Linked DNA regions of Pseudosulfitobacter pseudonitzschiae. The protein of the gene in region 1 interacts with the protein of each later gene in a pairwise test. Links are inferred from orthologs where the notes say so. Each region holds a gene or a part of one and is shown on either strand. Other genes may lie near its edges. The genes, in order: recA and dprA.

The links.
Region 2: the proteins of recA (region 1) and dprA interact in binary tests that used the Bacillus subtilis proteins (3 or more experiments, as listed by UniProt). The link is inferred for Pseudosulfitobacter pseudonitzschiae from one-to-one orthologs.

What each region holds. Positions count from the first base shown.
Region 1 is NZ_CP022415.1:1,598,181-1,609,366, forward strand. The notes cover bases 6,275-9,163. They hold recA (recombinase RecA), read right to left. Parts: upstream 8,312-9,163; coding sequence 7,238-8,311; downstream 6,275-7,237. Other genes in these bases: alaS (alanine--tRNA ligase), read right to left, coding at 6,275-7,087; SULPSESMR1_RS07830 (gamma-glutamyl kinase), read left to right, coding at 8,512-9,105; SULPSESMR1_RS07835 (ATP-binding protein), read right to left, coding at 9,112-9,163. Also shown: SULPSESMR1_RS07785 (NADP-dependent isocitrate dehydrogenase), read left to right, coding at 1-100; SULPSESMR1_RS07790 (class II glutamine amidotransferase), read right to left, coding at 146-937; SULPSESMR1_RS07795 (DUF6356 family protein), read right to left, coding at 941-1,147; SULPSESMR1_RS07800 (Lrp/AsnC family transcriptional regulator), read left to right, coding at 1,262-1,720; SULPSESMR1_RS07805 (DMT family transporter), read left to right, coding at 1,748-2,077; translational GTPase TypA, read left to right, coding at 2,195-4,012; SULPSESMR1_RS07815 (DUF1330 domain-containing protein), read right to left, coding at 4,144-4,431; more of alaS, read right to left, coding at 4,433-6,274; more of SULPSESMR1_RS07835, read right to left, coding at 9,164-11,186. UniProt on the Bacillus subtilis protein: Multifunctional protein involved in homologous recombination, DNA repair and competence.
Region 2 is NZ_CP022415.1:2,201,641-2,212,847, reverse strand. What follows is about bases 4,184-7,093. They hold dprA (DNA-processing protein DprA), read right to left. Parts: upstream 6,264-7,093; coding sequence 5,103-6,263; downstream 4,184-5,102. Other genes in these bases: tldD (metalloprotease TldD), read right to left, coding at 6,372-7,093; topA (type I DNA topoisomerase), read right to left, coding at 4,184-4,992. In the rest of the region: SULPSESMR1_RS10740 (lytic transglycosylase domain-containing protein), read left to right, coding at 16-810; SULPSESMR1_RS10735 (CoA transferase subunit B), read right to left, coding at 866-1,489; SULPSESMR1_RS10730 (CoA transferase subunit A), read right to left, coding at 1,489-2,193; more of topA, read right to left, coding at 2,323-4,183; more of tldD, read right to left, coding at 7,094-7,793; coxB (cytochrome c oxidase subunit II), read left to right, coding at 7,967-8,860; cyoE (heme o synthase), read left to right, coding at 8,924-9,871; SULPSESMR1_RS10700 (cytochrome C oxidase assembly protein), read left to right, coding at 9,862-10,023; SULPSESMR1_RS10695 (cytochrome c oxidase assembly protein), read left to right, coding at 10,020-10,601; SULPSESMR1_RS10690 (cytochrome c oxidase subunit 3), read left to right, coding at 10,612-11,207. UniProt on the Bacillus subtilis protein: Protein that helps load RecA onto ssDNA during transformation. Binds cooperatively to circular ssDNA, is able to bridge different segments of DNA. Favors the loading of RecA onto SsbA- or SsbB-coated ssDNA and formation of RecA-DNA filaments.

The DNA.
Region 1 (11,186 bases):
GGATCTTGCGCTGCTGGTCGGCCCCGATCAGGGCTGGCTGACAACGATGGGCTTTTTGGAAAAAGTCGACGAGAACCTGAACGCGGCCCTGAACGGGTAAGCACATCGAACCAAAGGCCGCCCTTCGCAGGCGGCCTTTGGCGTTTCAGGCAGCTGCTGCCACGGCGTACGACATCGGGGTGATGATCACGCCCGCGTCCGTAAACGCGGCCAGATGTCCGGCGGGCAGTTCGATCCAGCCCGCCTGCCCCGGCTCTGGCGGTTCGGATACCACGAACCAGCCCAGATCATCCGGCCTGCGCCGGTAGTAAACCGTGGGCGCGATGTGGTCGGTCGAATAGCGCAGCACGAACAGCCGGTTTCCGTCCATCCACGCCGCCGAAGACCGCAAGTGTGGCGTGGTGCCATCGGTGCGCGACATCGCCTCCAACCGCGCATGGGCCGTGACCATCGCCGCCTCTGGCGCGTCGTCCAGACCTTCTTCGATCGCGTAAAGGAACAGCAATTCGCTGTCTGTTGCACCACGCCGTTGCGCATAAAGCGCGTCCGAGACCCCCATATCCGCCAGCCTGCGAAACCGGTCAAAGCCACCGACCTGCCCGTTGTGCATAAAGCTCCAGCGGCCGCAGGCAAAAGGATGGCAATTGTTGCGGCTGGTCGCAGATCCGGTCGTGGCGCGCACATGCGCCATAAACGCATGACTTTTAACGGTACGGCACAGCGCCATCAGGTTCGGGTCTGACCACGCAGGATAGACATCGCGGTAAAGTCCCGGCTCGGGTCTGTCACCATACCACGCAACGCCCACACCGTCGCCGTTCAGCGCCGTCTTGCATTCGCTTGCGGCGCGCGACTGATGCACCAGCGAATGGCCGGGGCTGCTGACCAGCCCGTCCATAAAGATCGGCGCACCGATGTAAGCCGCCCAACGGCACATCGGTTATTGACCCCGGTTGTGGGTCTGCGCATACATTTGCGCAATCATCCGGCTGGCGGTTTTTTCGAACAGACAGGGGATCACTGCGTGGACCAGCGCCGCACCGCCCGCCGCAAACAACCGCACCGCAAAACGTCCTGCAAACAACAGATGCTCAAAATAGCTTTCATTGACGGTGCGCGGATGGCTGAGGAAAATGCGTGCGATCATGGGTTTGCTCCTGTTTCTGAGTGCCCAACTTGCCAGTTTTCACTTTGGAACGGGTCCCAAATTAAGCGGTGATGCGCTGTTGCATTGGGATGCCTTCCACAGTATTGAGCATATATGTTGAATTTTGACGACATCGACCGCAGCCTTCTGAGTGAACTGCAACGAGATGCCAGCCAATCGCTGGATTCGCTTAGTGACGTGGTGGGCCTGTCGCGCAACGCCTGCTGGCGGCGCATCCGCCTGATGGAAGACGCAGGCATTATCACCGCTCGTGTCACATTGGTCGACCCCGCCAAGATTGGCCTGCCGCTGATGGTCTTTATGCAGATCCGCACCGGCAGCCACGATCCCGACTGGCAGTCCAGATTTGCCACCGCCGTCAAGACCATCCCCGGCATCCTCAGCGTCTACCGCATGACCGGCGATCTGGATTACCTTGTGCGAGCACGCGTGGCGGACATGGCAGGCTATGACCGCTTGTATCAACAACTGATCGCACGCTTGCCCGTGGCGGATATTTCGGCCAGCTTTGTGATGGAAGACATCAAGGACAGCACGGCCCTGCCGCTCTGACGCCCGCAAAAGGAACACCCCTTGCCCCTGCATTATCTCTGGCTGTTTATCGCCATCGTCACCGAGACAATCGGCACCACGGCGCTGCAAGCCTCGCAGCAGTTTTCACGGTTCTGGCCGTCGGTGGCTGTGGTGGCGTTCTATGGTGCGTCGTTCTATTTCATGGCGTTGGCGCTCAAGGTGATGCCGGTGGGCATTGTCTATGCGATCTGGTCCGGTCTGGGGATCGTACTGATCGCAGGCATCGGCTATGTCTTGTTCGGTCAAAGGCTGGATCTGCCTGCGGTCGCAGGGCTGGCTCTGATCATCGCGGGGATTCTGGTGATACACCTGTTCTCGAACAGTGCCCAACACTGATCAAGACGCAGGTTTGCGCCAATTGTTGACCGCCAAGGGCGCCAAAACCCTTTTTCACTGGCCTTTGCTGCACCCGCACGGTATGCGCGCGGCAACTTACCCTTAAAGGCTGAACCTATGGAACTGCGCAACATCGCAATCATCGCCCACGTTGACCACGGAAAAACAACATTGGTCGACGAATTGCTGAAACAATCGGGCACCTACCGCGAAAATCAGGCGACCACCGAACGCGCGATGGACAGCAACGATCTGGAACGCGAACGCGGCATCACGATCTTTGCCAAACCCACGTCGGTGGAGTGGAAAGGCACGCGGATCAATATCGTTGACACCCCCGGCCACGCCGACTTTGGTGGCGAAGTCGAACGCATCCTGTCGATGGTTGACGGTGTTGTGCTGTTGGTGGACGCCGCAGAAGGTCCGATGCCGCAGACCAAATTTGTGACCTCGAAAGCGTTGAAACTGGGCCTGCGCCCGATCGTTGTGGTCAACAAGGTCGACAAAGCCGACGGCGAGCCCGACCGCGCGCTGGACGAATGTTTTGACCTGTTCGCCAACCTTGATGCGACCGACGAGCAGTTGGACTTTCCCACCATGTACGCCTCGGGGCGCAATGGCTGGGCAGATATGGAGCTGGACGGTAAACGCGACGGTCTGGACGCCCTGTTCGACCTGATCCTGAGCCATGTGCCCGCACCCGCACAGGTCGCAAATGCCGACCAGCCCTTCAGCATGCTGGCCACCACCTTGGGCGGCGACCCGTTTCTGGGCCGCCTGCTGACAGGCCGCGTTGAATCCGGCACCGTCAAAGCGGGCCAGACCATCAAGGCGATGTCGCGCGACGGCAAGCTGATCGAAAATTTCCGCTGCACCAAGATCCTTGCGTTCCGCGGTCTGGACCAAACCGCCATCGACGTTGCCGAAGCCGGTGACATCGTGTCGATCGCAGGCATGACTAAAGCCACAGTGGCCGACACGCTGGCCGATGCCTCCGTAACCGAAGCGATCCCCGCCCAGCCGATCGATCCGCCCACCATCACCGTTACATTCGGCATCAACGACAGCCCGTTGGCAGGTCGTGACGGCAAAAAGGTGCAAAGCCGCGTCATCCGTGACCGTCTACACAAAGAAGCCGAAAGCAACGTCGCCATCAAAATCAGCGATACCCCCGGCGGCGAGGCGTTCGAAGTCGCGGGCCGTGGCGAATTGCAGATGGGTGTTCTGATCGAAAACATGCGCCGCGAAGGCTTTGAGCTGTCGATCTCGCGTCCGCAGGTTCTGTTTCAGGATGTCGACGGCGTCCGCCACGAGCCCATAGAAGAGGCCACCATCGACGTGGATGACGAATATTCGGGTGCCGTGATCGAGAAAATCACCGGCGCGCGCAAAGGCGAACTGGTCGAGATGAAGCCCGCAGGCGCTGGCAAAACCCGCATCGTGGCCCATGTACCATCGCGCGGCCTGATCGGTTATCACGGTGAATTCCTGACCGACACCCGCGGCACCGGCGTGTTGAACCGCGTGTTCCACAGCTGGGCACCGCACAAAGGCACCATTCCGGGCCGTCGTGCCGGCGTTCTGATTTCCATGGAAAACGGCACATCCGTGTCCTATGCCCTGTGGAAACTGGAAGACCGTGGCAAGTTCTTCATCGGCGCACAGGAAGCGGTCTATACCGGTATGATTATCGGTGAGCACAGCCGCGAAAACGATCTGGAAGTGAACCCGCTGAAGGGCAAACAGCTGACCAACGTGCGCGCATCGGGCACCGACGAAGCTGTGCGTCTGACCACGCCGATCACTCTGTCACTGGAAGAGGCGATTGCCTATATCGACGATGACGAACTGGTCGAAGTAACGCCCAATGCGATCCGTCTGCGCAAACGCTATCTGGATCCGCACGAGCGCAAGCGAATGGCCAAATCGGCCTGATCCGGCTGAACCAAGATGTGAAAAAGGCGCCCTTTCGTGGGCGCCTTTTTTGTTTGTAACAGAATCGGGGCGCTGCCCCCTTGGCCTGCGGCCAATTCCCCTGAGATATTTAACGCCAAAAGAAGCGGGCGTCAGTCCGAGGTTTCGACAATCAGAAGCTCACGCTCGGACGCGCCACGGGCATGCGAAAGTGCCTCTTGGTAGGCCTCGGAGTGGTAGCATTTCTCGGCAGTTTCAACGTCGGGAAATCGGGCCACCACGTTGCGGGGGCGTTCCTTGCCCTCAAGCTGCACAAAGCGTCCGCCGCGTGCGATAAATGCGCCGCCGTGGGCCGCGATAGCGGGTCCAGCCAGCTTGGCATATTTTGCGTAGGCATCTTCGTCTGTCACTGTCACATGTGCGATCCAGAGTGCACCCATGTTATCCTCCGATGACGGCTTTTGCCGCGTTGATTGCTGCATCTGCGTTGGTGGCATCTTTGGCGCCGCCCTGTGCCATGTCGGCGCGGCCACCGCCGCCCTTGCCGCCCAGTTCCGCCACGGCGGCCTTGACCAGATCAACCGCGCTGAGGGTCTCAACCTTGTCTTTGGTCACACCGGCGGCAACGGCAACCTTGCCGCTATCGTCAGCGATCAGCAGAACCGCACCCGAGCCGATGCGCTCTTTGTGGGCGTCGATCAGGGCAGGCAGATCCTTGCCGGTCACGCCGGTCAGCACTTGCGCCAGAAATGCAGTGCCATTCACGTCTTCGGCCTGTGGTTCAGTCTTGCCGCCACCGGACATCGCCAGTTCACGGCGCAATTGGGCAATCTCGTTTGTCAGAGCTTTGCGTTCGTCCATCAGCGCGCGCACACGTTCCGGCACTTCGGCGGCAGGCGATTTGAGCGTATCGGCTACAGCCGCAAGACGCGTGTCTTGCGTGCGCAAATAGGCCAGAGCCTCGGCACCCGTCAGCGCCTCGATGCGGCGCACACCCGCGCTGCTGGCACTGTCGCCAAGGATCACGCAGGCACCGATGTCACCGGTCTGGCGCACATGGGTGCCACCGCACAGTTCGATCGAATAGGTCTGCCCGTCGCCACCTTTGCCGGTGTCGGCACGGCCCATCGAAACCACGCGCACCTCGTCGCCGTATTTCTCGCCAAAGAGCGCTTGCGCGCCAATGGCCCGTGCGTCGTCCGGTGTCATGATGCGCGTTTCGACAGCGGCGTTCTGACGGATATAGGTGTTAACCTCGGCCTCGACCTGTGCCAGTTCCTCGGCGCTCAGCGCCTTGGCATGGCTGAAGTCGAACCGCAGACGGTCTGCTGCGTTCAGCGAACCGCGTTGCGCCACGTGATCCCCCAGCGCATTGCGTAGCGCCTCGTGCAGCAAGTGCGTGGCCGAGTGGTTGGCCCGGATCGACGTGCGTCGCGCATGATCCACCTCAAGAACAACGGATTGGCCTTTGCTCAGGCTGCCTTGTTCAACTGTGGCGGTGTGGGTGAACACGCCGGCAGTCTTGCGCGTGTCGGTGATTCGCGCGCTGCCGCTTTCAGTGCGGATCAGGCCGGTGTCACCCACCTGCCCGCCGCTTTCAGCGTAGAACGGCGTCTGGTTCAGCGCAATCTGAACGGTCTGGCCGGTCGCCACAGCATCAACCAGTGCACCGTCCTGCACCAGCGCGACGATCTGCCCCTCGGCGGTTTCGGTGTCATAGCCAAGGAAATCTGTAGTGCCGCCGGTGTCGGCCACATCAAACCAAACGGCCGCATCCGCCGCCTCGCCCGAGCCGGACCACGCCGCGCGCGCCTTGGCCTTTTGTTCGGCCATCGCACTGTCGAACCCTTCGGTATCGACGCTGCGGCCTTTTTCACGCAGGGCATCCTGCGTCAGATCAAGGGGGAAACCGAACGTATCGTAGAGCTTGAACGCCGCAGCCCCCGACAAGGCAGCGCCCTCTGCCAAACCAGTCAATTCGTCGTCCAGCAACTTCAATCCACGCTCAAGCATCTGTTTAAAGCGGGTTTCTTCCAGCTCAAGCGTTTCGGTGATCAGCGCCTGTGCCTGCCCCAATTCGGGATAGGCCGCACCCATCTGGCGCACCAGAGCGGGCACCAGCTTGTACATCATCGGATCTTTGGCACCCAACAGATGCGCATGACGCATCGCGCGGCGCATGATCCGGCGCAGGACATAGCCGCGACCGTCATTCGACGGCATCACACCATCTGCAATCAGGAACGAGGTTGAACGCAAGTGATCGGCGATCACGCGGTGGTGCGTTTTACCCGGACCATCGGGATCGCTGCTCGATACATCGGCGCTGGCTTCGATCAGACTGCGCATCAGGTCGGTGTCATAGTTATCATGCTTGCCTTGCAGCAGCGCCCCAATCCGCTCCAGCCCCATGCCGGTATCAATCGACTGCATGTCCAGCGGCGTCATCGAGCCGTCTTCGAACTGTTCGTTCTGCATGAAAACGACGTTCCAGATCTCGATAAAGCGGTCGCCATCTTCCTCGGGCGATCCCGGAGGGCCACCCCAGATGTGATCGCCGTGGTCATAGAAAATCTCGGTGCATGGGCCGCACGGACCGGTCGGCCCCATCTGCCAGAAATTGTCGGCGGTGGGGATGCGAATGATGCGGTCATCGGACAGGCCCGCAACCTTTTTCCAGATGTTCGCCGCCTCGTCATCGGTATGATAGACAGTAACCAACAACCGATCTGCCGGAATTCCGAACCCTTGGGTCAGCAATTCCCAGGCGTAGGTAATGGCCTCTTCCTTGAAATAGTTGCCAAAGCTGAAGTTGCCCATCATTTCAAAGAACGTATGATGGCGCGCCGTATAGCCGACGTTGTCCAGATCGTTGTGCTTGCCACCGGCACGCACGCATTTTTGCGCACTGGTCGCACGGTTGTAGTCGCGGGTTTCGACGCCGGTGAACAGGTTCTTGAACTGGACCATGCCAGAGTTCACGAACATCAACGTCGGATCGTTGCGCGGAACCAGCGGGCTTGAGGGCACGATCTGGTGCCCCTGCTTTTCAAAAAAGTTCAGAAATGTGGATCGGATGTCGTTCAGCGTTGGCATGTGGTGTGGGCCTTTTTTGGCGCGGAAAGTGGCTTTGCGATGGGATACCTGCCGATCTCTCCGCTGTCCACCATGCAAAGGGGCGCGGTGAAACACACAAGGCGCACCAATCGGCGCGCCTTGTGAAAAATCATCTGACCACAGAGATGATCACCCTTCAAGAACGTCGTCGTCCTTGCCCCCGGAAGGCGCATCAAAATCCAACCCATGTGCCGCGCGGATCTTGTCCTCGATGGCGATGGCGACGGCAGGGTTGTCCTTGAGGAACTGTTTGGAGTTCTCGCGGCCCTGCCCCATGCGTTCGTCGCCATAGCTGAACCATGCGCCGGATTTCTCGACCACGCCCGCTTTGACACCCAGATCCAGCAACTCGCCCATTTTCGAGATGCCTTCGCCGTACATGATGTCAAACTCGACCTGTTTGAAGGGCGAGGCGACCTTGTTCTTGACGACCTTGACGCGAGTGGCGTTGCCGACAACCTCGTCGCGGTCTTTCAGTGCGCCGATGCGGCGGATATCCAGCCGCACGGAAGAGTAGAATTTCAGCGCATTGCCTCCCGTCGTGGTTTCCGGCGAGCCGAACATCACGCCGATCTTCATCCGGATTTGGTTGATGAAGATCACCATACAGTTGCTGCGGCTGATCGAACCGGTCAGTTTGCGCATAGCCTGACTCATCAAACGGGCCTGAACGCCGACGCTGCTGTCGCCCATGTCGCCCTCGAGCTCGGATTTCGGGGTCAGCGCTGCCACCGAATCGACCACAACCATATTGACCGCCCCCGAACGCACCAGCGTGTCGGTGATCTCCAAAGCCTGTTCGCCGGTGTCGGGTTGCGAGATCAGCAATTCGTCGATGTCCACGCCCAGCTTTTTGGCGTATTGCGGATCAAGCGCGTGTTCCGCGTCAACAAAAGCGCAGACGCCGCCCGCCTTTTGCTGCTCTGCAATGCAGTGCAGCGTCAGCGTGGTTTTGCCCGACGATTCAGGGCCATAGATTTCGATGATGCGGCCCATCGGCAGGCCGCCGATCCCCAGCGCGATGTCCAGGCCAAGCGACCCGGTCGAGCTGGCAGTGATATCCTGAACGGCGCCTTCCGCGCCCAGCTTCATGATCGAACCTTTGCCGAATTGCCGTTCGATCTGTGCCAGCGCACTGTCCAGCGCCTTTTGCTTGTCCGCGTTTTTTTTGCTGTCCATTGTCAAAAGATCTGCCGTTGCCATTGTTATCATCCCTTAGTGTCATACCCCGAAGGGGGCGGCAATCGCTGCCTGTGCTGCTTCAATGTTCTTCTTGTGTTCTGTATGAGGACAAAATGAGAACATTTCAATCTAATTTTTCCTGTCCCACTTTGGCGTAATAATTGTTAAAGAGTGGTGAACAGTTTGAAATCGGACAAATATTTACGAAGGCGTCGGGATAAATGCTTGTTTTCTTTAAGGAACGCCTAGTCTTTCTGTCGGTGCCCAAAACCGGAACCACCGCCTATGAAAGCGCCTTGCGTCCGCGCGCCGACATGGTGATTTCGGAACCGCCGATGCTGAAACACGCGCCGGTTTACCGGTACAACCGCTTTGTGCGCCCGATGTTTCTGAAAGTGTGCGATACCGAGCTGGAGGTCGTGGCAGTGATGCGTGAACCGGTCAGCTGGTTGGGATCTTGGTGGCGCTATCGCCAGCGGCCTTTTATGGCGGGCAAAGCCAATGCAACGCATGGGATCAGCTTTGATGAGTTCGTGCTGGCCTACATGAAAGGCAAGAAACCGGGGTTTGCCGATGTGGGCAGCCAGTTCAAGTTTCTCGAAGCACAACCCAATGGCGTCGGTGTGACCCACCTGTTCCGCTATGAGGACCAGCCGCGTTTGCAGGCATTTCTATGCGAACGTCTGGATGTGACTCTGGATCTGGCCCGCGAGAATGTATCGCCCGAAATGCCGCTGAACCTGTCGCCGGACATTGCAAAACGATTCCGGCGCAAGTTCTCGGAAGAGTTCGATCTGTACGACAGCATCGGCTGAGCCGCGTCAGTGTAACTGTTTGTGCACCGTTTCGGTAAGCTCGTTCAGCGAAAATGGCTTGGGCAGAAAGACGGAATTGGGAATCGACGCTTGATCGTTGCTCAGCTTGTCCTCGGCATAACCCGACACGAACACTACGCGCACTTCGGGTCGTGATTTCAGCGCTTCGCGCACCCAGCTTGGGCCATCTTTGCCTGGCATTACCACATCGGTTACGAACAAATCGACATTAAGCTCGGTATCCTCCAGCGTTTTCAATGCGGATTCGGCACAATCCGCTTCCAGCACGGTATAGCCGCGCAACCGCAACGCGCGGCTGGCAAAGGCGCGCACCGGGGCTTCGTCTTCGACCAGCAGGATCACACCGTCCCCGTGGCTGGGCGACGGCATCTTGGCAATTGCCGCCGGTACCTTTGCCGACATGGGGGCGCCGTGCAGGACCGGAAATAACAGCGAGAAACAGGTGCCCTGCCCTTCCGCACTGTCGACAAAGATAAAACCGCCCGTCTGTTTGACGATACCGTAAGCCGTGGACAACCCCAGCCCCGTGCCCTCACCGGTGCGTTTGGTTGTAAAGAAAGGCTCGAACACCTTTTGCAGCTTGTCCGGGGCAATCCCCGTGCCCTGATCGACCACGCGCACGGTGACATATTGCCCCTCAGGCACGGTCACGCGGTCGCGTTTCATCGGCTCGCTCAACGTCGTGCATTCGGTTTCAATACGGATCTCGCCGCCGTTCGGCATGGCATCGCGAGCGTTGACAACAAGGTTCATCAAAACCTGCTCCAACTGGCGTTTGTCGGCACGGATCGCTTGCAGCATCGGATCGTGGCTGAGCGTCAGCGTGACTTTTTCACCGACCAGCCGGTTCAGCAGATGCGTAAGGTCCGACAGCGTGTCGCGCATATCCAGCATCTCGGGGCGCAAGGTCTGTTTGCGCGAGAACGCCAGCAACTGCCCCACCAATGCCGCCGCGCGGTTGGCGTTCTGGTTGATCTGCACCAGATCGCTATAATCTGCATCGCCTTGATCGTGGCGCAAAAGCAGCAGGTCGCAATGCCCGGAGATCGCGGTCAGCAGATTGTTAAAGTCATGCGCGACACCACCCGCGAGTTGGCCAATGGCCTGCATTTTCTGGCTTTGCACAAATTGCGCTTCCAATGTTTTCAGCTCGGTTGCGTCGGTCAGAACCGCAATCACGCTTGCCTCGCCGTTTTCGGTGACGCGGTTCAGGCTGACCTGAACGAACATCTCTTTGTCGGACCGTTTCAGGCGCAGGAATTCCGATTGTTGTACGGCGCGCCCTGCCACGGTTTCCGCCAGCCAGTCGGTGATCGGGCGGCCCAGCCCTTCCATCAGGGTGGCCAGATGCACATTTCTTGCCATTCCGTCGCCCACCAATGCGGCGGCTGACCGGTTATGTGCCTTCACATGGCCATCCGGCGTGATCAGAACCAGCGGCACAGGCAGGGTCTCGAAGGCATTCCAACTGTCCGCAGGTGCCGACTGTGATGCCGGCTGCGCCACGGGCAATATATACAGCGCACGCCGCCCTGCACCTCCGTCCACTTCGGTGACCGAACAGTGCATCGTGCCGTCCTGCGTGGACAGTTCTGACACCTGACCCAAGGCAGGCACACCGTTTGGAAACACCCTATCGAGCGTTTTGGCACGGTGGCCGATCAGGGCGCGTGCTCCGTCATTCATGAACAAGATGGCACCGGTGCGCCCGATCATGATCATCGGCAGGCCCGGCCCTTCCTGACCTTTGACCACCGTGCGGTCTGCAACGGTTTCCATGCGCCACAAATATGCATCGGTCCCCATCAGATGCACGGCCAGACGGATATGGTTCTTGCGGGTCGCAATATCCTCGCGGGCGGAGCCATCCACGTCAGCGGCGGTTTTCAGGCGGTAAATAATGCCGCCCGGATTGGCGAATGTATCGCGCAGCAGTCCCGCCAGCGTATGCCCCGGTGCTGCATTGAACCGCCCGCGTGCCGCCGCGTTCATCGACGCGATCTGGCCGTCGCCGTCAGTCACCAGACTGGGTGCAGCATCTTTTTCGATAAAGTCGGACA
Region 2 (11,207 bases), 600 kb from region 1 along the record:
AGAGCAGGTCCTGATATGCGAATTTTTGTGATTTCCTTGTTGGGGGCCGCTTTGGCCTGCGCGCCTGCTTGGTCCGAGACCCCCGCGCCCTTTCCGGATTTTCAGGCAAAGCGCGTCAAACCGCCTAAGGCGGGTGTAAAAAAGAGGATCACGATCCAGATCGACCCGACAGAAGTGGGGGTGCCCGCCCCAAAACCAACCGCGACGCCCAAAGTAAACGGTGCGACAACTGGCGCTTACGGTTGGTTTTGGGATAAAGTTTCGCCCGATCTGGCGCAGGCGGGGCCGGGGCGGCTGGATGAGGCGATGGCTGCGATCAGTGCGGGCGCTGTGGTGGCCCCCCGTTTGCAGCAGATGCAGGGGATTGCGCAGGTGCAAGGGGTCGAAATCCTGAAATCAACCATCGGTACACGGGTGTCGCCCGCACTGGTGCTGGCGGTGATGACAGTGGAAAGTGCCGGCAAGACAGATGCCGTCAGCCGCGCCGGCGCCCAAGGTTTGATGCAACTGATGCCCGACACCGCCGCCCGTTTCGGTGTGGCCGACAGTCTGGTTGCCGCCGACAACATTCGTGGTGGCGTGCAATATCTGGACTGGTTGATGGGGAAATTTGACCACGATCCGATTTTGGTGTTGGCGGGATATAACGCGGGCGAAGGATCGGTGCAGGCCCACGCAGGTGTTCCACCATTTGCCGAGACACGTGACTACGTGCCCAAGGTGCTGGCGGCCTTTCAGGTGGCCCGTGGCCTGTGCCTGACGCCACCGCAGTTGATCAGCGACGGCTGTGTTTTTGCCGCAATGAACTAGACAGGCATGCAAAAGGGGCCCAGCGGCCCCCTTTACGGTACTATTCAATGCCCGTTCAGACGATCGTGGCTTCGGTCGCTGCGCGCAATTCGTCCTCGGTGACACCCTCGGCGCATTCAACGATTTTCAGACCACCCTCGACCACGTCCAGCACGCCAAGGTTGGTGATGATGCGATCAACCACAGATTTGCCGGTCAGCGGCAGGGTGCAAGCCTTCAGTACCTTAGACTCGCCCGCCTTGTTCTGGTGGTCCATTACCACGATCACACGGCCCACACCTGCAACCAGATCCATCGCACCGCCCATGCCCTTGACCAGCTTGCCCGGGATCATCCAGTTCGCCAGATCGCCGTTTTCGGCCACCTCCATTGCGCCCAGAATCGCCGCAGCAATCTTGCCACCACGGATCATGCCGAACGACGTCGCGCTGTCGAAATAGGCCGTGCGAGACAGTTCGGTGATGGTCTGCTTGCCCGCGTTGATCAGGTCGGCGTCTTCTTCGCCCTCGAACGGGAAGGGGCCCATGCCCAGCATCCCGTTTTCCGATTGCAGGGTGATGTCCTTGTCGCCGACATAGTTGGCCACCAGCGTCGGAATGCCGATGCCAAGGTTCACGTACATGCCGTCTTCAAGCTCTTGTGCCGCGCGTGCGGCCATCTGGTTACGATCCCAAGGCATTACTTTTCCTCCTGCGGGCGTGTCGTGCGTTGTTCGATGCGCTTTTCGTGGTCGCCCTGAATAAGGCGATGCACATAGATGCCGGGCAGGTGGATCGTATCAGGGTCCAGCGACCCGCGTGGTACGATCTCCTCAACCTCCGCGATGCAGACCTTGCCACACATGGCGGCAGGCGGGTTGAAGTTGCGCGCAGTCTTGCGGAACACAAGGTTTCCGGTGTCGTCGGCCTTCCACGCCTTCACGATCGACAGGTCCGCGACGATGCCGCGTTCCAGAATGTAATCCTCTCCGTCGAAGTTCTTCACTTCCTTGCCTTCGGCAATCTGGGTGCCGACGCCGGTTTTCGTATAGAAACCGGGGATGCCCGAACCGCCAGCGCGCATCCGTTCGGCCAGCGTGCCTTGCGGGTTGAACTCCAGCTCAAGCTCGCCGCCCAAATACTGGCGCATGAATTCTTTGTTCTCGCCGACGTAGGACGAGATCATTTTTTTGACCTGCTTGGTTTGCAGCAGAATGCCGATACCGAAATCATCGACACCCGCGTTGTTGGACGCAAAGGTCAGATCCTTGGTGCCGGCCTCTTTGATGGCCTGCAACAGCAGTTCGGGGATGCCGCAGAGGCCAAAACCCCCTGCCGCGATCAACATGCCATCCGAAAGAACGCCTTCCAGCGCCTCGGCGGCCGAGCCATAGACTTTTTTCATGAATATCCCCTTGTGTCAGTGTCCCCAGACTTCTGACCTTAGGTCGCCTTGGTGTCAACATGACCCGTCAGATCGCACTAAGGGCCAGCCGGCACCGGGCGCATTTTGCGCACCGGTGGCCGGAAATACTCAGCTTTCGTCTTTGCCAGCCGTCTTGGCTGCCGGTTTTTTGGCGGCTGCCTTGCTTGCCGCCGGTTTCTTGGCAGCAGCCGTTTTCGCGGCTGGCTTTTTGGCAGCGGGTTTTTTCGTTGCGGCTTTTTTCTTTGGCGCGGCTTTACGCTTGGTCGGAGATTTTGCCAGCTTTTCCTCGATCAGCAAAACAGCGGCGCCCATCGTCAGGTCTTCGGGTTCGACCTCTTTGGGGATTGTGGCGTTGACCTTTTCCCACTTCACATAAGGGCCATACTTGCCCTTCATGATGTTCACGGGGCCGCCCTGATCGGGGTGCTCACCCAACTCGCGGATAGGCTTGGCTGCAGCACCGCGCCCCCCGCGCGAGGCGAACTTTTCGGCCAGCAACTGCACCGCGCGGTTCATGCCCACGGTCCAGACCTCGTCGATCCCTTCAAGATTGGCGTTGGTGCCGCCGCGTTCCGACGTGCTTTCGGCGTGTTTCAGATACGGGCCGTATCGTCCGATGTTGGCCCAGACGCTGACGCCATCCTCGGGGTGGGCGCCGACCAGACGGGGCAGCGACAGCAATTGCAGCGCCTGAGCCAGATCGACATCGGCTGGCGGCCAATCCTTGGGGATCGACTGGCGCGGCGGTTTCTTGTTGTCGTCCGTCACCTCTCCACGCTGCACGTAGGGGCCAAAGCGACCCTTGAACACATAGATTTTGTCGCCCTGATCCTCGCCCAGAATCTTACCCTCGGGGGGGATACCGCCCGTGTCCTCGGCGCCCGGAGGACCAAAGGCGCGGGTATAGCGGCATTCGGGATAGTTCGAACAGCCGATGAATGCGCCGCCCGAACGCGCTGTGCGCATCGACAGGCGGCCATTGCCGCAGTTGGGGCACAGACGCGGATCGGTGCCGTCTTCGGTCGGCGGGAACAGGTGCGGCTCCAGCACTTCGTTGATCTTTTCCAAAACCTCGGTGATCCGAAGATCGGATGTTTCGGCGACCGCCGCCGAGAAATCACGCCAGAATGTCGCAAGTACGGATTTGTAATCACGGTCACCTGCGCTGACATCGTCCAACTCTTCTTCCAGCGATGCGGTGAAATCGTAACCCACATATTTGCGGAAATAGTTTTCAAGAAACGCAATCACCAGCCGCCCCTTGTCCTCGGGGATCAGCCGGTTCTTGTCCTTGCGGACATATTCGCGGTCCTGAATCGTGGTGACGATGCTGGCATAGGTCGAGGGGCGACCGATCCCCAGTTCTTCCATGCGTTTGACCAGCGTCGCCTCGGTGTAGCGGGGCGGGGGCTGGGTAAAATGTTGCTCGGGTGTAACGGCACGTTTGTCCATCTTGTCGCCCTCGCCGATCTGCGGCAGACGCTTGTCGTCATCATCCGTCACATCGTCGTCGCGGCCTTCTTCATAAACCTTGAGGAAACCGTCAAACAGCACGACCTGACCGGTGGCCCGCAGCATAACCTGACCATCCTGACTGCCCACATCCACGGTTGTACGCTCCAGTCGCGCGCTTTCCATCTGGCAGGCCAACGTGCGTTTCCAGATCAGATCATACAGTTTGCGTTGGTCGCCATCGCTGATTTTCAGCGCGTCGACGTCCTGCGTCATCTCGGTCGGGCGGATACATTCGTGCGCTTCTTGCGCATTTTTCGCTTTGTTCTTGTATACACGCGGAGTGCCGGGAACGTATTCGGCGCCATAGCGGTCCTTGATCGCATCGCGGGCCATCTGCACAGCTTCGGGGGCCATGTCGATGCCGTCGGTCCGCATATAGGTAATATAACCAGCTTCATATAAACGCTGCGCCGCACTCATGGTCTGGCGTGCGCCCATGCCAAATTTGCGGCTGGCTTCCTGTTGCAGAGTCGATGTCATGAACGGGGCCGACGGGTTGCGGTTGGCGGGCTTGGCCTCGACCGATTGCACCTTCAGATCACGGCTGGAAATGGCCTGAACGGCCATCTCGGCCTGTGTGCCGTTCTCAAGGTCGTACCGTTCCAGTTTTTTGCCGGCCAATGTGGTCAGCCGCGCTTCGAATTCCTGCCCGCGCGGTGTGGCCAGCAGCGCCTTGACTGTCCAATATTCGCGGGCGCGGAATGCTTCAATCTCCATCTCGCGTTCGGTGATCAGACGCAGGCAGACCGATTGCACGCGCCCCGCTGATTTCGCACCGGGCAGTTTGCGCCACAGCACCGGCGACAGGTTAAAGCCCACCAGATAGTCCAGCGCGCGGCGGGCCAGATAGGCTTCGACCAGCGGCATATCGACCTGACGGGGGTTTTTCATCGCCTCGGTAACGGCGGTTTTGGTGATCGCGTTGAACACCACACGCGAAACCGGCGTGCTTTTGGTGATCGACTTGCGTTTGGTCAGCGCCTCTTGCAGGTGCCAGCTGATCGCCTCGCCTTCGCGATCGGGGTCAGTTGCAAGGATCAACTCGTTGTCGTTTTTTAGGGCGTCGGCGATGGCTTTGACATGCTTTTTACTGTCGCTGCCAATCTCCCAAAGCATCTCGAAATCGTGCTCGGTGTCGACGGATCCGTCTTTTGGAGGCAAATCCCTCACGTGGCCGTAAGAGGCAAGAACGGTGTAGTTGTCACCCAAATATTTGTTAATTGTCTTGGCCTTGGCCGGAGATTCGACGACGACGACTGGCATGTATGATGCACCTCGGGGACAGTAAAACTTGGGCGTCTATGGCGGCGCTAGATGTGGGGTGCAAGCATTGAATGTCAACATGCCATCGCTTGGGGGCCGTTTGACGGGTCTCAATTGGGCCGGGTCAGCAGACCACCGGCCCCCCGTTCGATCTGTCCGTCCAACTCTAGTTCCAGCAGAACTGGGGCCACATCCGACGGTGTGGCGGCGATGTCGCGGATCAACTGGTCTTCGGCCACAGGGGCTGGGCCAAGACGGTTCAGGATCTGACTGTGCAGGGTGGCTGTTTCGCGCAAAGTGCGCCGGTCGTGCGCCGGTTGCGGTGGCGGTGTGTGGGGCAGGTCCATCGGCAAGACGGGCGCGCGCGGAACCATCGGCGTCAGTGCTTCGATCACATCTGCGGCATTGCGGATCAATGTGGCACCGTCACGGATCAGCAAATTGCACCCAGACGCGCGCGCATCCATTGGACTGCCGGGCACGGCCAGCACCTCGCGGCCCTGATCCAGCGCATCACGTGCGGTAATCAGACTGCCTGACTTGGCGGCGGCCTCGACGATGATGGTCGCACGGCCCAGCCCCGACACGATCCGGTTGCGCGGGGGGAAATGCCGCGCAACCGGTTGCAGGCCCATCGGCTGTTCCGACAGCCGCAGCCCGTGCTGTGGGATCGCCAGCGCCAGTTCGGTGTTTTCTGCCGGATACATCATATCCACACCGCCCGCCTGAACGGCCACGGTGCCAGTGTCCAGCGTGGCTGTGTGCGCCGCAGCATCGATGCCCCGCGCAAGGCCGGAGACAATCACATACCCCTCAGCCGCCAGATCGCGGGCCAGTGATTTTGCCATCCTTGTCCCAAGGCTCGATGCGTTCCGTGCGCCGACAATCGAAATCATCGGGCGCTGCAACACCGATAAATCACCGATGGCCCACAAAAACGGGGGCGCATCGGACAGATCGCGCAGCGCCGCTGGATATTGTGGCGCAGAGCGAGAGATAAGTATTGCCCCGGCCGTCCGGCCGGCTTTCAGCTCGGCCTCGATGACGGCAACGGGGCAAGGGGTGTAGTTTTCCACACCAGCCGCGCGTGCCAGTTCCGGCAACGCATCCAGCGCATTTTGCGCCGTGCCGTGTTCGATCAGCAATCTGTTAAAAGTCGAGATGCCAACCCGGCGGGATCGCAACAGGCGGAGACGGATAAACCAATCGTCTTCCGGGGTGGGTGGGAGTGGGGGGTGATTGGAAGAAGGATATGATCCTCGCTCAGTCATCCGTGTCTCCGCCTGTTGCTAAGACCGTTATGTGGGTTCGAGGTTAACAACCTGTGAAAGAATCAGCCATCTTTCGACAAAAACACGCGAATGATTTTGCAGCCGTGCTTAACTACCGCTGCCACCCACGGTCAGCCCGCCGATCAGCAGTGTCGGCTGACCCACGCCCACGGGCACCCACTGGCCTGCCTTGCCGCAGTTGCCCATGCCCGGATCCAGTGCCGGATCATTGCCGATGGCGCGGATCTGTTGCAACGCCGTGGCACCGTCCCCAATCAGCGTCGCGCCTTTGACCGGTGCACCGACCACACCGTTTTGTACGCGATAGGCCTCGGTGCACGAAAACACGAACTTGCCGTTGGTGATGTCCACCTGACCACCGCCAAACCCAACCGCATAGATTCCGTCCTTCAGGTCGGTCACGATGTCGCCCGGAGTCACGTTTCCGCCCAGCATATAGGTGTTGGTCATACGTGGCATCGGCGTGTGCGCATAGCTTTCGCGCCGCCCATTGCCGGTGGGTGCCACGCCCATCAGCCGTGCGTTCTGCCGGTCTTGCATAAAGCCCACCAGAACGCCGTCCTCGATCAGTACATTGCGCGCGCTGGGCGTGCCCTCGTCGTCCACGGTGATCGACCCGCGCCGGTCGGGAATGGTACCGTCGTCTAGAACGGTCACGCCCGGGGCTGCAATGCGCTGCCCCATCAACCCGGCAAAGGCGGATGATCCCTTGCGGTTGAAATCGCCCTCAAGCCCGTGCCCGATCGCTTCGTGCAGCAAGATGCCGGGCCAGCCGGGGCCAAGCACCACGTCCATAACGCCCGCAGGGGCAGGGACCGCGTCCAGATTGACCACGGCCACCCGCAGCGCCTCGCGGGCCTTGGTCTGCCAGTCGGCAGGATCCAGAAAACCATCAAGGCCCACACGCCCGCCACCACCTGCAGTGCCTGATTCGCGCCTTCCGTTCTGTTCGACGATCACCGACACGTTCACCCGCGTCATCGGGCGAATATCGCGCACCGATCCACCCTCGGGTCGCAAAATTTCGACCTCTTGCAACGAGGCGGCAATCGTTGCCGAAACCTGTACCACCCGTTTATCCAAGGCACGTGCAAATGCGTCGATCTCGCGCAATGTGTCCAGCTTGACAGGGAATGCGGCGCCCGCAATCGGGTCTTCATCTGTATACAGACGCGTGTTCGTGGCTTGTGGTGCATCGGCCCAAGTACCGCCACCATCGCCCACAGCCAGACGCGCAGTGTCCGACGCGCGTTTCAACGCGGCGACGGAAAGCTCGGTAGAATGGGCGTATCCGGCCACTTCGCCGCGCACCGCACGCAGGCCAAACCCCTCTGACGCATCGTAACTGGCGGTTTTCAGGCGGCCATCGTCAAACACCAGTGCCTCGGACCGGCGGCGTTCCAGAAAAAGTTCGCCGTCGTCGGCCCCGTCTGTGGCCGCACGCAGCACCTTTAGTGCTTCGTCACGGTCCAGCAGGGTGTCAAACGGGGCGAATGGGGCATCGGTCATTGGGGGTTGATCCTGCTTTTTTGTTGTGAGGGCGTCTCTTTGACGCGGTAAGAATGGCTTTATCTTGTAGTTAGAATATGATTGTAAGCGCGGGTAATACAACGGGAGGCGAAAGCGCAGTGTGCTTTGTCCTTTCCCCGCGCCCAACAGCGATCACAAGATCAGGACGATACATGACCAAGCTTTTCCCGATTAAAGGCCTTGTTTCCGGCCTCTTTGCCGCCACCGCCGCACTGCCAGCGATGGCGCAAGACAACCTTGAAATCATTGGCGCGCCGCGCGATGGTGCGATGGGCTTTCAGCCTGCCGCGACCGAACTGGCGCGTGATTTGCAGTGGCTTGACGGCATGCTGCTGGTTATTATCACGGCGATTTCACTTTTTGTCATCGCCCTGCTGGCGTGGGTTGGCTACCGCTATAACGCGCGCCGCCACCCCGAACCCGCAAGCTTTACCCACAACTCGCCCATCGAAATTGCGTGGACCATCATCCCGATCGTGATTCTGGTGCTGATCGGTGCGTTCTCGCTGCCGATTCTGTTCAAACAGCAGATCATCCCCGATGCCGACATCACCATCAAAGTGACCGGCTACCAGTGGTACTGGGATTATGCCTATGTGGACGAAGGGTTTGAATTCTCCAGCTATATGATCGGCGCTCCGGCGACAGGAGGTCAGAACATGATGACCCCCGAGGTTGAACAGCAACTGGTCGACGCTGGCTATTCCAAGGACGAGTTCCTGCTGGCCACAGACAACGCCGTTGTTGTGCCCGTTGGTAAAACCATCGTGATGCAGGTGACCGGTGCAGACGTCATTCACTCGTGGGCGATGCCGGCATTCGGCGTCAAACAGGATGGCGTGCCCGGACGTCTGGCGGAACTGTGGTTCACCGCCGAAAGTGAAGGCATCTACTTTGGTCAGTGTTCGGAACTGTGCGGCATCAATCACGCCTACATGCCCATCACCGTCAAGGTTGTCTCGGAAGAGGCCTATGCCGCATGGCTGGCAACAGCGCGCGAAGAATTTGCAGGCTTGCCACAAAGCTTTCAAGTCGCGTCCAACTAAACAAAGCGGGCGGAGGCATTTTTCTCCGCCTGTTCCCGATTTCACATGATGCGTGAGACACCAATGACTGACATCAGCAGCCAGCCACAGGTCTTTGAGGCCGAAGCGTCTTTTGGCGACTATTTCGCGTTGATGAAGCCGCGCGTCATGCAGCTTGTGGTGTTCACCGCTTTGGTGGGCATGTTGGCGGCACCGACGGGTGTGAACCCTGTGGTTGGTTTTGCGTCGATCCTATTCATCGCAATCGGGGCAGGGGCCTCGGGGGCGCTGAACATGTGGTGGGATGCCGACATTGACCACATCATGAAACGCACTGCCAACCGCCCGATCCCTGCGGGCAAGGTCGAGCCGGGCGAGGCGCTGAGCATTGGCGTGGCGCTGTCGGGCCTGTCTGTGATGATGCTGGCACTGTCGGCTAATTTTCTGGCGGCGGGCCTGCTGGCCTTTACCATCTTCTTTTATGCTGTCGTCTATTCGATGTGGCTGAAGCGCTCTACACCGCAGAATATCGTGATCGGTGGCGCGGCGGGTGCCTTTCCGCCTGTGATCGGCTGGGTCGTGGCCACGGGCACCATGTCGGTCGAGGCATGGCTGATGTTCGCGCTGATCTTCGTCTGGACGCCGCCGCATTTCTGGGCGTTGGCGCTGTTCATGAAGTCGGATTATGACGACGCAGGCGTGCCGATGCTGACCGTGACGCACGGGCGCAAATCGACCCGCAAACATATTCTGGCCTATACTGTCCTTCTGGCAGTTTTGGCAGTGGGCACCGCGTTCACCTCGATTGGCGGTCTGATCTATCTGACCACCGCAGTGATCCTCAATGCCCTGTTCCTCAAAGGTGCCTTTGCAATCTGGCTCCGTGACGAGGCACAAGCAGAAGCCGACAGTTACGCTGTAGAAAAGTCGTTCTTCAAGCTGTCGTTGCTGTATCTGTTTCTGCACTTCGGTGCGATTATGGCCGAGGCGCTGCTGCGCAGTTCGGGACTGGGAGGCTGGGGATGGCTTTGAAAGCTGAACACGAAATTCACGGCCGCCGTCGTGGCCGCAATTTGGGCGTCGGCCTGTTGCTGGCGGGGTTTGTGGTGCTGGTTCTGGCGCTGACGGTTGCCAAAGTCACCAGCGGTGATTTCGAAGTGCCACGCGGGGAGACGCTGAAATGAAGCGGTTGCAAGGGCCACAGCGCACGGTTGTCCAACTGGTCGGCGTCGTGCTGGTCATGGGCGCCTTGTCGTGGGCTTCGGTGCCGTTTTACGACTGGTTCTGCCGTGTGACAGGCTTTGGTGGCACACCGGGCCGCGCCGCCGAGGGCGTCGACCACGTCCTCGACCGCGAGATTACGGTCCGCTTTGACGCTTCTGTTGACAGCAAAATGCCGTGGCAGTTCAAACCGGTCCAAACCAAGATGACATTGCGCATCGGTGAAACCGGACTGGCCTTTTTCGAGGCATATAACCCCACCGACCACCCCATCGCCGGATCGGCCAGCTATAACGTCGCGCCCTATTCGGCTGGCGGCTATTTCAACAAGATCCAGTGTTTCTGCTTTGAGGAACAGGTTCTGGCACCAGGGGAGCGCGTGCAAATGCCCGTAACTTTCTTTGTGGACCCCGAAATTGTCGATGACCGCGATGCAAAATACGTGCATACGATCACGCTGAGCTATACATTCTACGAAATCGATCTGCCCGAGGGCTATGCCGCCCTTGACGCAGAGAGCAACGATACCAACCTGAACTGAGGGACTGAACATGGCCCATGCCAAGAACCATGACTATCACATTCTGGCTCCGTCGATCGAGCCGCTGCTGGCCGCGGTAGCCGCCTTTGCCATGCTGTTTGGCGGCGTGCTGTGGATGCACGACGTTACACCTTATCTGTTTCTCGTGGGCTTTGCCGGCGTCCTTTATGTGATGTTTGCTTGGTGGTCCAAAGTAATCGACGAAAGCCACATTGGCGATCACACGCCGGTTGTGCAGATCGGCCTGCGTTACGGCTTTATCCTGTTTATCATGTCCGAGGTTATGTTCTTCTCGGCATGGTTCTGGTCGTTCTTCAAACACGCCATCTACCCGATGGAAGATTACGCCGGTTCGCTTTACGTGGCACCCGAAATCGTTCCGGTTGATGCGCTGCACCTGCCGCTGATCAACACGCTGATCTTGCTGCTGTCGGGCTGTGCCGTGACTTGGGCGCATCACGCGCTGGTCCACGAAAATAACCGCAAGGATCTGATCACAGGTCTGGCGCTGTCGATCATTCTGGGCGTCGCGTTCACCGCGCTGCAAGCCTATGAATACGCACATCTGCTGCACGAAGGCTGGGTATTCGGCGGCGACGAGTTTTA